2 regions of the Dickeya parazeae Ech586 genome follow, and region 1 is predicted to be linked to the other one. Evidence: predicted binding sites of a transcription regulator. Region 1 holds the regulator's gene; the other holds the start of a gene.
What was found. The regulator sigma-54, encoded in region 1, starts transcription at its own class of promoters, with help from an activator protein. The targets are predictions, from matches to a motif close to GTTGGCACANNTTTCGCTNT.

Region 1 (5,084 bases):
GCACTACAACACCGAACAAGTCAGCTGGTTTACTCAACCGGTAGCGACCATGTTCAATGAACAAGCTATCGCGACCTGGTCGGTGCGCGCAGATCGCGCCAAGCTGACAAAAGATCGCATGTTGTATCTGTACGGTCATGTCGAGGTCACCAGCCTGACCGACGATTCGCAGTTAAAGCGGATTAAAACGGACAATGCGCAGATTAATCTGGTTACGCAGGACGTGACGTCAGATGATGAGGTCACCCTGTACGGTGCCAGCTTTACCTCTAACGGACTGAAAATGCGCGGAAACCTGCGCAGCAAAACCGCTGAGTTGATCGATAAGGTAAAATCCTATTATGAAATCCAACCAAAAAATTAATGTGTTACACAGCATCCTGATCGCCAGCTCGCTTTTTGCCGTCAGTATTCCGGCACTGGCACTGACCGGAGATACCGAGCAACCGATCCACATTACCTCCGACCAGCAGGCACTGGACATGCAAGGCAATGTGGTGACGTTTACCGGCAACGTTATCGTCACGCAGGGGTCGATAAAAGCACAGGCCGACAAAGTCGTCGTAACCCGTCCTAACGGCCAGCAAGGCCATGAAATCATCGAAGGCTACGGCAATCCGGCGACCTTCTACCAAATGCAGGACAACGGTAAGCCCGTCAAAGGCCATGCTCAGAAAATACGCTATGAAATGGACAAGCAACTGGTCACATTAACCGGCAATGCTTATCTGGAACAGCTGGACAGCAACGTCAAGGGCGACCGCATCACCTATCTGGTACAGCAACAGCAGATGGAAGCGTTCAGCGACAAAGGCAAACGAGTCACTACCGTGCTGGTCCCGACACAATTGCAGGATAAAGGCGCGCAAAATGGCGCCAAGCCCGGCAGCAACACCGGCAAGCCCACCAAACAACAGTGAGTAACGCGCTAACCCATGGCAACACTAATCGCCGAAAATCTGGCCAAGGCGTATAAAGGCCGCAAAGTGGTGGAAAACGTCAGCCTGAATGTCAATTCCGGCGAAATCGTTGGGCTGCTCGGCCCTAACGGGGCCGGCAAGACGACCACCTTCTATATGGTTGTCGGTATCGTCCCACGTGACGAAGGTCGTATCGTGATAGACGATGAGGACATCAGCCTGCTGCCGTTGCACGATCGCGCCCGTCGCGGTATTGGTTACCTGCCGCAAGAGGCCTCGATTTTCCGGCGACTGAGCGTCTACGACAACCTGATGGCGGTACTGGAGATCAGAAAAGATCTGACCCGCGAGCAACAGCAGGATCGCGCCAACGAACTGATGGAAGAGTTTCATATTGTTCACCTGCGCGATAGTCTGGGACAATCGTTGTCCGGTGGTGAACGCCGTCGGGTGGAAATCGCCCGGGCGCTGGCTGCCAACCCCAAATTCATCCTGCTGGACGAACCCTTTGCCGGGGTAGATCCGATTTCGGTTCTCGACATCAAGAAAATCATTGAGCATTTGCGCGATAGTGGGTTAGGCGTACTGATTACCGACCATAATGTGCGTGAAACGCTCGATGTCTGTGAACGTGCCTATATCGTGAGTCAGGGTCAGCTTATTGCCCACGGCTCCCCGATGGATATACTGGCGAATGAGCAGGTAAAACGAGTCTATCTGGGCGAAGGCTTCCGACTCTAACCACGTCATGTTTTAGGTTGATAATTCAAAAGGAAGTTAACGCGCGTTATGAAGCAAGGTTTGCAACTCAGGCTCAGCCAGCAACTGGCTATGACACCGCAGTTACAGCAGGCCATCCGCCTGCTGCAGTTGTCCACGCTTGAACTCCAGCAGGAAATCCAACAGGCGCTGGAAAGCAACCCGTTGCTGGAGCAGGCCGATATTCATGACGAAATAGAAACCCAGGAAATCAGCGACAGCGAAGCGTTGGACACCCGCGAGGCGCTGGAGCAAAAAGAGATGCCCGACGAGTTACCGCTCGACGCCGCCTGGGATGAAATCTACACCGCCGGTACGCCCTCCGGTACCAGCACCGACTACCGTGATGAGGAATTACCGGTCTATCAGGGTGAAACCACGCAGACACTGCAGGATTACCTGATGTGGCAGGTGGAGTTGACGCCGTTTTCCGATACCGATGCCGCGATTGCCACGTCCATCGTCGATGCGGTGGACAACACCGGTTACCTGACGGTATCGCTGGATGACATCCGTGAAAGCATCGGCAATGAAGAGGTCACGCTGGAAGAAGTGGAGGCGGTGCTCAAACGCGTGCAACGTTTTGACCCTGTCGGCGTGGCAGCCCGCGATTTACGCGAATGTCTGCTGGTACAGCTATCGCAGTTCAACAGCGACGTTCCCCGTCTGAGCGAAGCCAGGTTGATTGTCAGCGACTATCTCGATTTGCTCGCCAACCATGATTTCCGCACCCTGATCCGTACCAGCCGCCTCAAAGAAGACGTATTGAAAGAAGCGTTGGCGCTGATTCAGTCACTGGATCCGCGCCCTGGGCAGTCTATCAATACAGGCGAATCCGAGTATGTCATTCCAGACGTCCTGGTTCGCAAGGTACAAGGCCACTGGATGGTAGAACTCAACACCGACAGCGTGCCACGGCTGCAAATCAACCAACAGTATGCCGCTCTTGGCAACAGTGCGCGTAACGACAGCGACGGGCAGTTCATTCGCAGTCATTTGCAGGAAGCGCGCTGGCTCATCAAGAGTCTGGAAAGCCGTAACGATACCCTGTTGAAAGTCACCCGTTGCATTGTGGAACAACAACAGGCGTTCTTCGAACACGGTGAAGAATTTATGAAACCCATGGTGCTGGCGGATATCGCTCAGGCCGTGGATATGCATGAGTCCACCATTTCCCGCGTGACGACCCAGAAATTTTTGCACAGTCCGCGTGGTATTTTTGAGCTGAAGTATTTCTTTTCCAGCCACGTCAATACAGACAGCGGCGGCGAGGCATCGTCCACCGCTATCCGTGCGCTGGTGAAAAAACTCATTGCAGCGGAAAATCCCGCTAAACCGCTGAGCGACAGCAAGCTGACCACCCTGCTTTCCGAACAGGGAATCATTGTGGCCCGCCGTACTGTCGCCAAGTATCGAGAGTCTTTATCTATCCCGCCGTCAAACCAACGCAAACAGCTGGTTTGACCCCTACATGAGAAGGAAGACGATATGCAGCTTAACATTACCGGACACCACGTCGAAATCACGGATGCTATGCGCGAATTCGTGACCTCAAAATTCGCCAAACTTGAGCAATACTTTGATCGTATCAATCAGGTGTACGTGGTACTGAAAGTGGAGAAGATCCTGCACATTGCAGATGCCACGATCCACGTCAACGGAGGTGAGCTGCATGCCACATCGGAAGCGGATGATATGTATGCCGCCATCGATCTACTGATCGACAAGCTGGCGAGACAGTTAAACAAACATAAGGATAAACTGAAACAGCACTGATGTTGCCGTTTCAGGTGCAGGGACAGCAACCAGCCTGCTTGCTTTATGGCAGGCTGGTAACCGAAGGCAACCGTGTCGTTAAGTGAACGCATCATGAACAACGAGCCCGTTATGCAACTTAGCACCGTCCTCCGTAAGGAGTGCACGCGTAGCGCCGTCCACTGTCAGAGCAAAAAGCGCGCACTGGAAATTATCAGTGAACTGGCCGCCAGACAGCTCAATTTGCCGCCACAGATGGTGTTTGAAGCCATTCTGACCCGCGAGCGCATGGGCAGTACCGGAATCGGCAATGGTATCGCCATTCCGCACGGCAAGCTGGAAGACGACAATACGCTCGGTGCAGTCGGCGTCTTTATCCAGTTGGAACAACCGATAGCCTTTGATGCCATCGATAACCAGCCGGTCGATCTGCTTTTTGCCTTGCTGGTTCCCACTGAACAATGTAAAACCCATTTGCATACGCTATCGCTTGTCGCCAAACGACTGGCGGATAAAATCGTGTGTAAGCGCCTGCGCGCTGCCCAAAGCGATGAAGAGCTCTATCAGATCATGACCGAAGCGGATGATCTGCCCGACCAGCCCTGACGGCAGGCTTCGGACGTTATCCAATCATGAATGACAGCAGGTGTAAGCCTGACAGATACCGGCCTGGCCGGGAAAACGAAGTTAGCTAACTGTGGCGGTGGACATTCACCATCCCGCTGCCAGGGGGGAGTCGTCAGATGGTGCTGATGATTGTCAGTGGTCGTTCAGGCTCGGGAAAATCCGTAGCCTTGCGCGCGCTGGAAGACATGGGTTTCTATTGCGTAGATAACCTGCCGGTGGTGTTGTTGCCCGAGCTGGCGCAGACATTGGCGGAACGGAACATTTCCGCCGCGGTCAGCATTGACGTGCGTAACCTGCCGGAAACGCCGGAAGTACTGGAGCATGCCCTGACACGTCTGCCTCAGAGCTTTTCGCCTCAATTGCTGTTTCTGGATGCCGATCGCAACACGCTGATTCGGCGTTACAGCGACACCCGCCGTCTGCATCCTCTCTCCAGCAAAAATCTGTCGTTGGAAAGCGCCATCGACGAAGAAAATGATCTGCTGGAGCCGCTGCGTTCCCGTGCCGACCTTATCATCGATACGTCGGAAATGTCGGTACACGAACTGGCGGAAATGTTGCGCACCCGTCTGCTCGGCAAGCGCGAGCGTGAACTGACGATGGTCTTCGAGTCATTCGGCTACAAACATGGCATCCCGATTGATGCCGACTACGTGTTTGACGTACGTTTCCTGCCAAACCCGCACTGGGATCCCAAATTGCGCCCGATGACCGGTCTGGATAAACCGGTGGCGGCGTTTCTGGACCGGCACACCGAAGTCCACAATTTTATTTATCAGACCCGCAGCTATCTGGAACTGTGGCTGCCAATGCTGGAAACCAACAATCGCAGCTATCTTACCGTCGCTATCGGTTGTACCGGCGGTAAACACCGCTCCGTCTACATTGCTGAACAACTGGCGGACTACTTTCGCTCCCGTGGCAAGAACGTGCAGTCGCGCCACCGAACGCTGGAAAAACGTAAATCATGACCGTCAGGCAAACCGTTGAAGTGAAAAACCGCTTAGGGATGCACGCGCGCCC
Region 2 (5,084 bases), 710 kb from region 1:
TCATTGACTCGTGGATCAGCGCCGCACTCTTAAACAGTGGTGCAGTCAGGCTGGCCAGCCCTTCCAGCGCCGCCGGATTGCGTTTGTGCGGCATGGTGGTAGAACCGATCTTCCCTTCGGAGAAAGGCTCTTCGATTTCGTTGATTTCGGTACGCATCAGGTTATACAGCTCGTTGCCGATTTTACCGAGCGTACCGCTGATCAGTACCGCCACCGACGCATATTCCGAGAAACGGTCGCGGGCAGACTGCCAGCCAATATTGGGGGTATTCAGGCCCAGACGGGCAAGAGTATGACGCTCAATTTCCGGCCCCAACTCGCCAAAAGAGGCGTAGGTACCGATGGCACCGTTAATGTTGCCGACCAGTACCCGATCGCGAATTTCATTCAGGCGCTGCAAGTGACGGACAAACTCGTCCAGCCATACCGCCAGCTTAAAGCCGAAAGTGGTTGGCATGGCCTGCATGCCGTGGGTACGGCCGGTCATCAAGGTATGCTGGTGTTTCTTCGCCAGCCGTTTCAGTTCAATCGCCACCAGACGGGTATCGCGCACCACGATGTCGAATGCCTGACGCAATTGCAGCACGGTGGCGGTATCCACGATGTCCTGTGTGGTCACGCCGTAATGAATGTATTCGCCAGCCTCGCCGCACTGCTTTTGAATAGCCGTGATCGTCGGCATCAGGGAGTGCTTCATACGCACCGCATCCTGGGCTATTTCTTCAATATTCAGGGAGCTGGCGTCAGCGTGGGCAGCAATGGTGTCGGCCGCATCCTGCGGAATGACACCCAGCTCGCCCTCTGCCAGTGCCAACGCAATTTCCACGTCAACCTGGCGGGTCAGACGGTTTTGCTCTGACCATACGGCGCGCATTTCTGGTGTGCCAAAGTTATTTCCAATAAGAAGAAAATCAATCAGATGTGATGCCATAACTCACTCGTTTACATTGTAATAATGGGGGAAAGAGAGGCGGGTCGAGACGACGCTGTTATTTGTCTGTGACTATATCACTGGCGATATTCGCGCCTATATACGTGATCGATCTAACATATTCTTTATTGTTTTATGATTTCTCTGGTGATTATTTTCTTCGCAATGAAAAGATCGGCGAGATGGGTAGCGAATGGATAGCAGAACGGGCGCGCGTTATGACATAACGATTTTTCAGCGCGCTTTATTGATGGGTTTTGAAACCTGGGCATGACACCCGCACAAATACACCAGGAGGGTGATTGTGTGGGGGATGGTGACCAAAACAACGACAAAAACAGCTACGACGCAAAATAGAACCATGCGGTCGTAATCAAGCCATCGTTCACTTCAAACACGGCGATACTTTCGAGCGCATCAGGACCGAGGCCGTAAATCTTTTCATGATCAAAAACCTGATTACCCAGCACGGTACGAGAGACCAGCTCAGCACGCAGCGCGGGATTATTAAAACGATGCTCGCGATAAAACGCCTCCAGTGCCGCCTTCCCTACCATAGAGGGATGTTCAGACGGCATACGATACGCCTGGAAATGCTCATGGAAACAAGCAGAAAAAGCCGCCAAATCATGGGCGTTATAAGCAGCGAACTGTTTCTCAACCGGTGCGACAACTGACATACTCAACTCCATTTAAATGCAAATTTAATGAATAAAAATTCACATAAAGAAATACAGCAGTCAGGTATAAAAAGCAAATCAGACGCGGTACTGCGTCGCAAGCACCGCGTGCCGAATCGCCTCTGGTGCGAGCGAAAATGGCAGTAACACGGCACTGTCTTTGGGGAATTTAAATGTTTCAGACAACGTCTCTGCCAGTTCGGCATAGCGTGCCTCCGCTACCGGCAAATGCGCAGGAGCATCATAACGCTGTAAGTGTGCCAGCAAATCGGGTTCAACCGAGCCGTCACCACGCGCCAGCAGGGACTGTACACGTAATCCGAATCCTACCTTCTCGCCGTGTAGCCAGCCATGCAGCTCAGGAACGTGTGTCATGCGATTATGAATCGCGTGGGCTACGCCAGGTGATGGTGAATCATCACGCATACTGTTAGCCAGACCTGCCAAGGCAATATTGGCATCGATCACCTTTTGTAATGCCCGCGTGACACGCTGCTCTGCATTGTCATGCAAAGCCTGTTCGCCCCACTGTACAAAGGTGTCTTTCGCCAGCGCCGCGGCCTGTATTTTAAGGTTCAACGCCAGATTATCGCTATTTTTCGCCAAATAGGGTTGAAATTCGTACCATTTGGCAAGAGCATCCACGATCCCAGCCTTCAGGTAGCGCACATCGCTACGGGCAATCACATCGCTGTCCACCAGCACCATTTGGGGCATACGCTGTAATACCAGTGTTCCCTGATGCCTGCCCTGCTCATCATACAAAATACTGATAGGAGACCAGGCAGCGCAGGTGGCAGCAATCGTCGGCAACGTCGCAACCTGACCGTTGTCCAACCCATCAGCAACCGCTTTGGCGCAGTCCATTACTCGGCCACCACCAACCCCCAACACAAAATGAACACCTTGTTGAGCAATTTGATGCCGATGGTATGCGATAGCATCGCGCGTGCATTCACCTTCCAACAGATGCACAACACATTGTACGTCGGCCTTCGTCAAACTCTCGGACAGCGAACTTCGCACGGCATCCCAGGCTCGCGGGCTGGTTAATACAGCGATGCGATGCGAAAACGGCGCAATGAGCTCACCAATGCGTGACAGTAAACCTGACTGATGGTGATAGACCCCGGGGGATTTTATGGCAAACACAGTAATTCCTTGATGTCCCTATGCTGTACCAACCCATACGCACAGCTTGCAGGACATAATAGTAAAATGTTGTCTGCACGGTGTAACCGCTCAAATGATGATAAGATATAACGTGATGGTATAAATTTCCCTTTATTTTGAATGATATAGTATTCCCCACAACCAACGATTCATCACCTCTGTTACTCCTTATCCCGCTTTTTTCGTCTGTCATGCCCCCCAGAGTTGATGAGTACGTTGCGACATATACCGCTATCAGACCTGATCCAAACCAGGAATATTCATACAGGAATTCATAATGAGAACCCGACTGACTCGCTACCTCAGCGCCGCGCTATTCCCTGCCATTGCAGCCGTGATGTTGAACGGCTGTGATAACAACACGAGTACACAGACACAGAACAACGTGCTACGTGTAGGTACCACAGGTCAAAGTTATCCGGGTTCTTATAAAGAGAACGGCACGTTAGTGGGTTATGATGTGGAAGTGGCAGAAACCATCGCTCACAAACTGGGTTATCAGATAGCCTGGACCACCGCTGATTTCAGCGGATTGATGGGCCAGTTGGAAGCAGGAAAACTGGATACGGTCGCCAATAATTTTGTGAAAACAACCGAGCGCCAGAAAAAGTACGACTTCACCAACACGTATCTCAACTATGCATCGCAAATCGTCACCAGCATTAACAACAAAGACATTCAATCTCTGGACGACCTTAAAGGTAAAACGGTGTCTGGCGTGCTGGGGTCTACCCATGTCACCAATCTGCGCAACGCGTTCCCCAATAATGACGTCACCATTCGCACCTACGAAACTCGCGATGGTGCGATGAGTGATGTTATCAATAACCGTGTTCAGGGCTACGTCAACTCACGCCCTATCCTGCTGGCAGAAATTAACAAACGTCACTTGCCGTTAAAACTGGTTGGTAACCCCATCTCCAACGAACAAGTCTCCTTCCCGTTTGCCAAGACACCGGAAGGCAATAAATTACTGGCGGAATTTAACCAACAGCTGCAGGAACTGCGTCAGAATGGTCAGCTAAAAGTGCTGGCAGAGAAATATTTCGGTAGCGATAAGGTGCTGGAAAGCAGTAAAGCGGAATAAGTGACTTATCACCTCGACCACGACGTTTTTATAGCATTCTCAGTGTTAAAAGCAAAAAAAACGGCAGTCCGTCTGGACTGCCGCTTCTTCAGAATAGGATGGTCGGCGAGAGAGGATTCGAACCTCCGACCCACTGGTCCCAAACCAGTTGCGCTACCAAGCTGCGCTACTCGCCGATCATGGTCTAACACGGTACTGCTATTTTCGTTTGTGTGGTGCGAAGAGAGGGACTTGAACCCTCACGTCCTAAGGACACTAACACCTGAAGCTAGCGCGTCTACCAATTCCGCCACCTTCGCGCGTCACAAACTTAAAATTTGGGGTGGCTAATGGGACTCGAACCCACGACAACTGGAATCACAATCCAGGGCTCTACCAACTGAGCTATAGCCACCATATACCACTGCTTTACTACGTATTCCGGTACTCGATTTACGGGGTAATAAGTACCTCCGCAGCTCCCGCGCCCAATCTAATGGCGCGCCCGACAGGATTCGAACCTGAGACCTCTGCCTCCGGAGGGCAGCGCTCTATCCAGCTGAGCTACGGGCGCGTAGCGCCGTTGCGGGTGGGGATAGTACGGATTTAATAGGGGGCTGTCCAGTGCTTTTTTCACAGAAATGATGCGTTTGCTTATGCTTTGCTCATTTACGGTCAAAACCCGGTTCAATCCACCGTCACCACCCGCAGCTCGCTGCGATTACTCCTCTTGTGCCTGCATTTGCGGCTGTTTTTTACCCAGCCCCAACACAACGTACAGCACACTGACCGCCGCCAGGAAAATACCGCCGACCACCAGCGACATTCGCGTGTCTTCGTTAACGTACATCCCAACCAGCACACAGAGAAGGAATGCCATCGTCAGGTAATTCACCCACGGGAACAAAATAGACTTAAACGGGTGACCAGCGATCGCCGCCTGATGCTGCTGACGGAAACGCAACTGGCTAATCAGCACCACAAACCAAGGGATCATACCCGGCAGTACGCTGGCGCTATAGACATACACGAACACTTTTTCCGGGTTAGGGATAATGTAATTCAGCGCAGACCCTGCCACCAGACACAGAATCGACACCAGCACCCCAACAGCAGGCACACCGCCTGCGGTTACCCGCCCTAACGCCGCCGGTAGCTGACGGTTGTTAGACAGCGAATACAGCATACGCCCACAGCTATACATACCGCTGTTGCAACCAGACAACGCCGCGGT

Region 2: DD586_RS19340 (amino acid ABC transporter substrate-binding protein) is a predicted target of sigma-54. The motif match lies at 3,000-3,019, and genes of this name have one in related genera.

What each region holds. Positions count from the first base shown of each region.
Region 1 covers NC_013592.1:326,826-331,909, reverse strand. The annotation lists gene lptC (LPS export ABC transporter periplasmic protein LptC) at 1-364, shown strand, start outside; gene lptA (lipopolysaccharide ABC transporter substrate-binding protein LptA) at 342-920, shown strand; gene lptB (LPS export ABC transporter ATP-binding protein) at 936-1,661, shown strand; gene rpoN (RNA polymerase factor sigma-54) at 1,710-3,143, shown strand; gene hpf (ribosome hibernation promoting factor) at 3,168-3,455, shown strand; gene ptsN (PTS IIA-like nitrogen regulatory protein PtsN) at 3,549-4,040, shown strand; gene rapZ (RNase adapter RapZ) at 4,178-5,032, shown strand; gene npr (PTS phosphocarrier protein NPr) at 5,029-5,084, shown strand, end outside.
Region 2 covers NC_013592.1:4,431,741-4,436,824, forward strand. The annotation lists gene purB (adenylosuccinate lyase) at 1-931, opposite strand, end outside; gene DD586_RS19330 (nuclear transport factor 2 family protein) at 1,273-1,611, opposite strand; gene DD586_RS19335 (iron-containing alcohol dehydrogenase family protein) at 1,690-2,763, opposite strand; gene DD586_RS19340 (amino acid ABC transporter substrate-binding protein) at 3,062-3,871, shown strand; tRNA gene DD586_RS19345 (tRNA-Pro) at 3,971-4,047, opposite strand; tRNA gene DD586_RS19350 (tRNA-Leu) at 4,085-4,170, opposite strand; tRNA gene DD586_RS19355 (tRNA-His) at 4,190-4,265, opposite strand; tRNA gene DD586_RS19360 (tRNA-Arg) at 4,348-4,424, opposite strand; gene thrP (bifunctional threonine/serine APC transporter ThrP) at 4,572-5,084, opposite strand, start outside.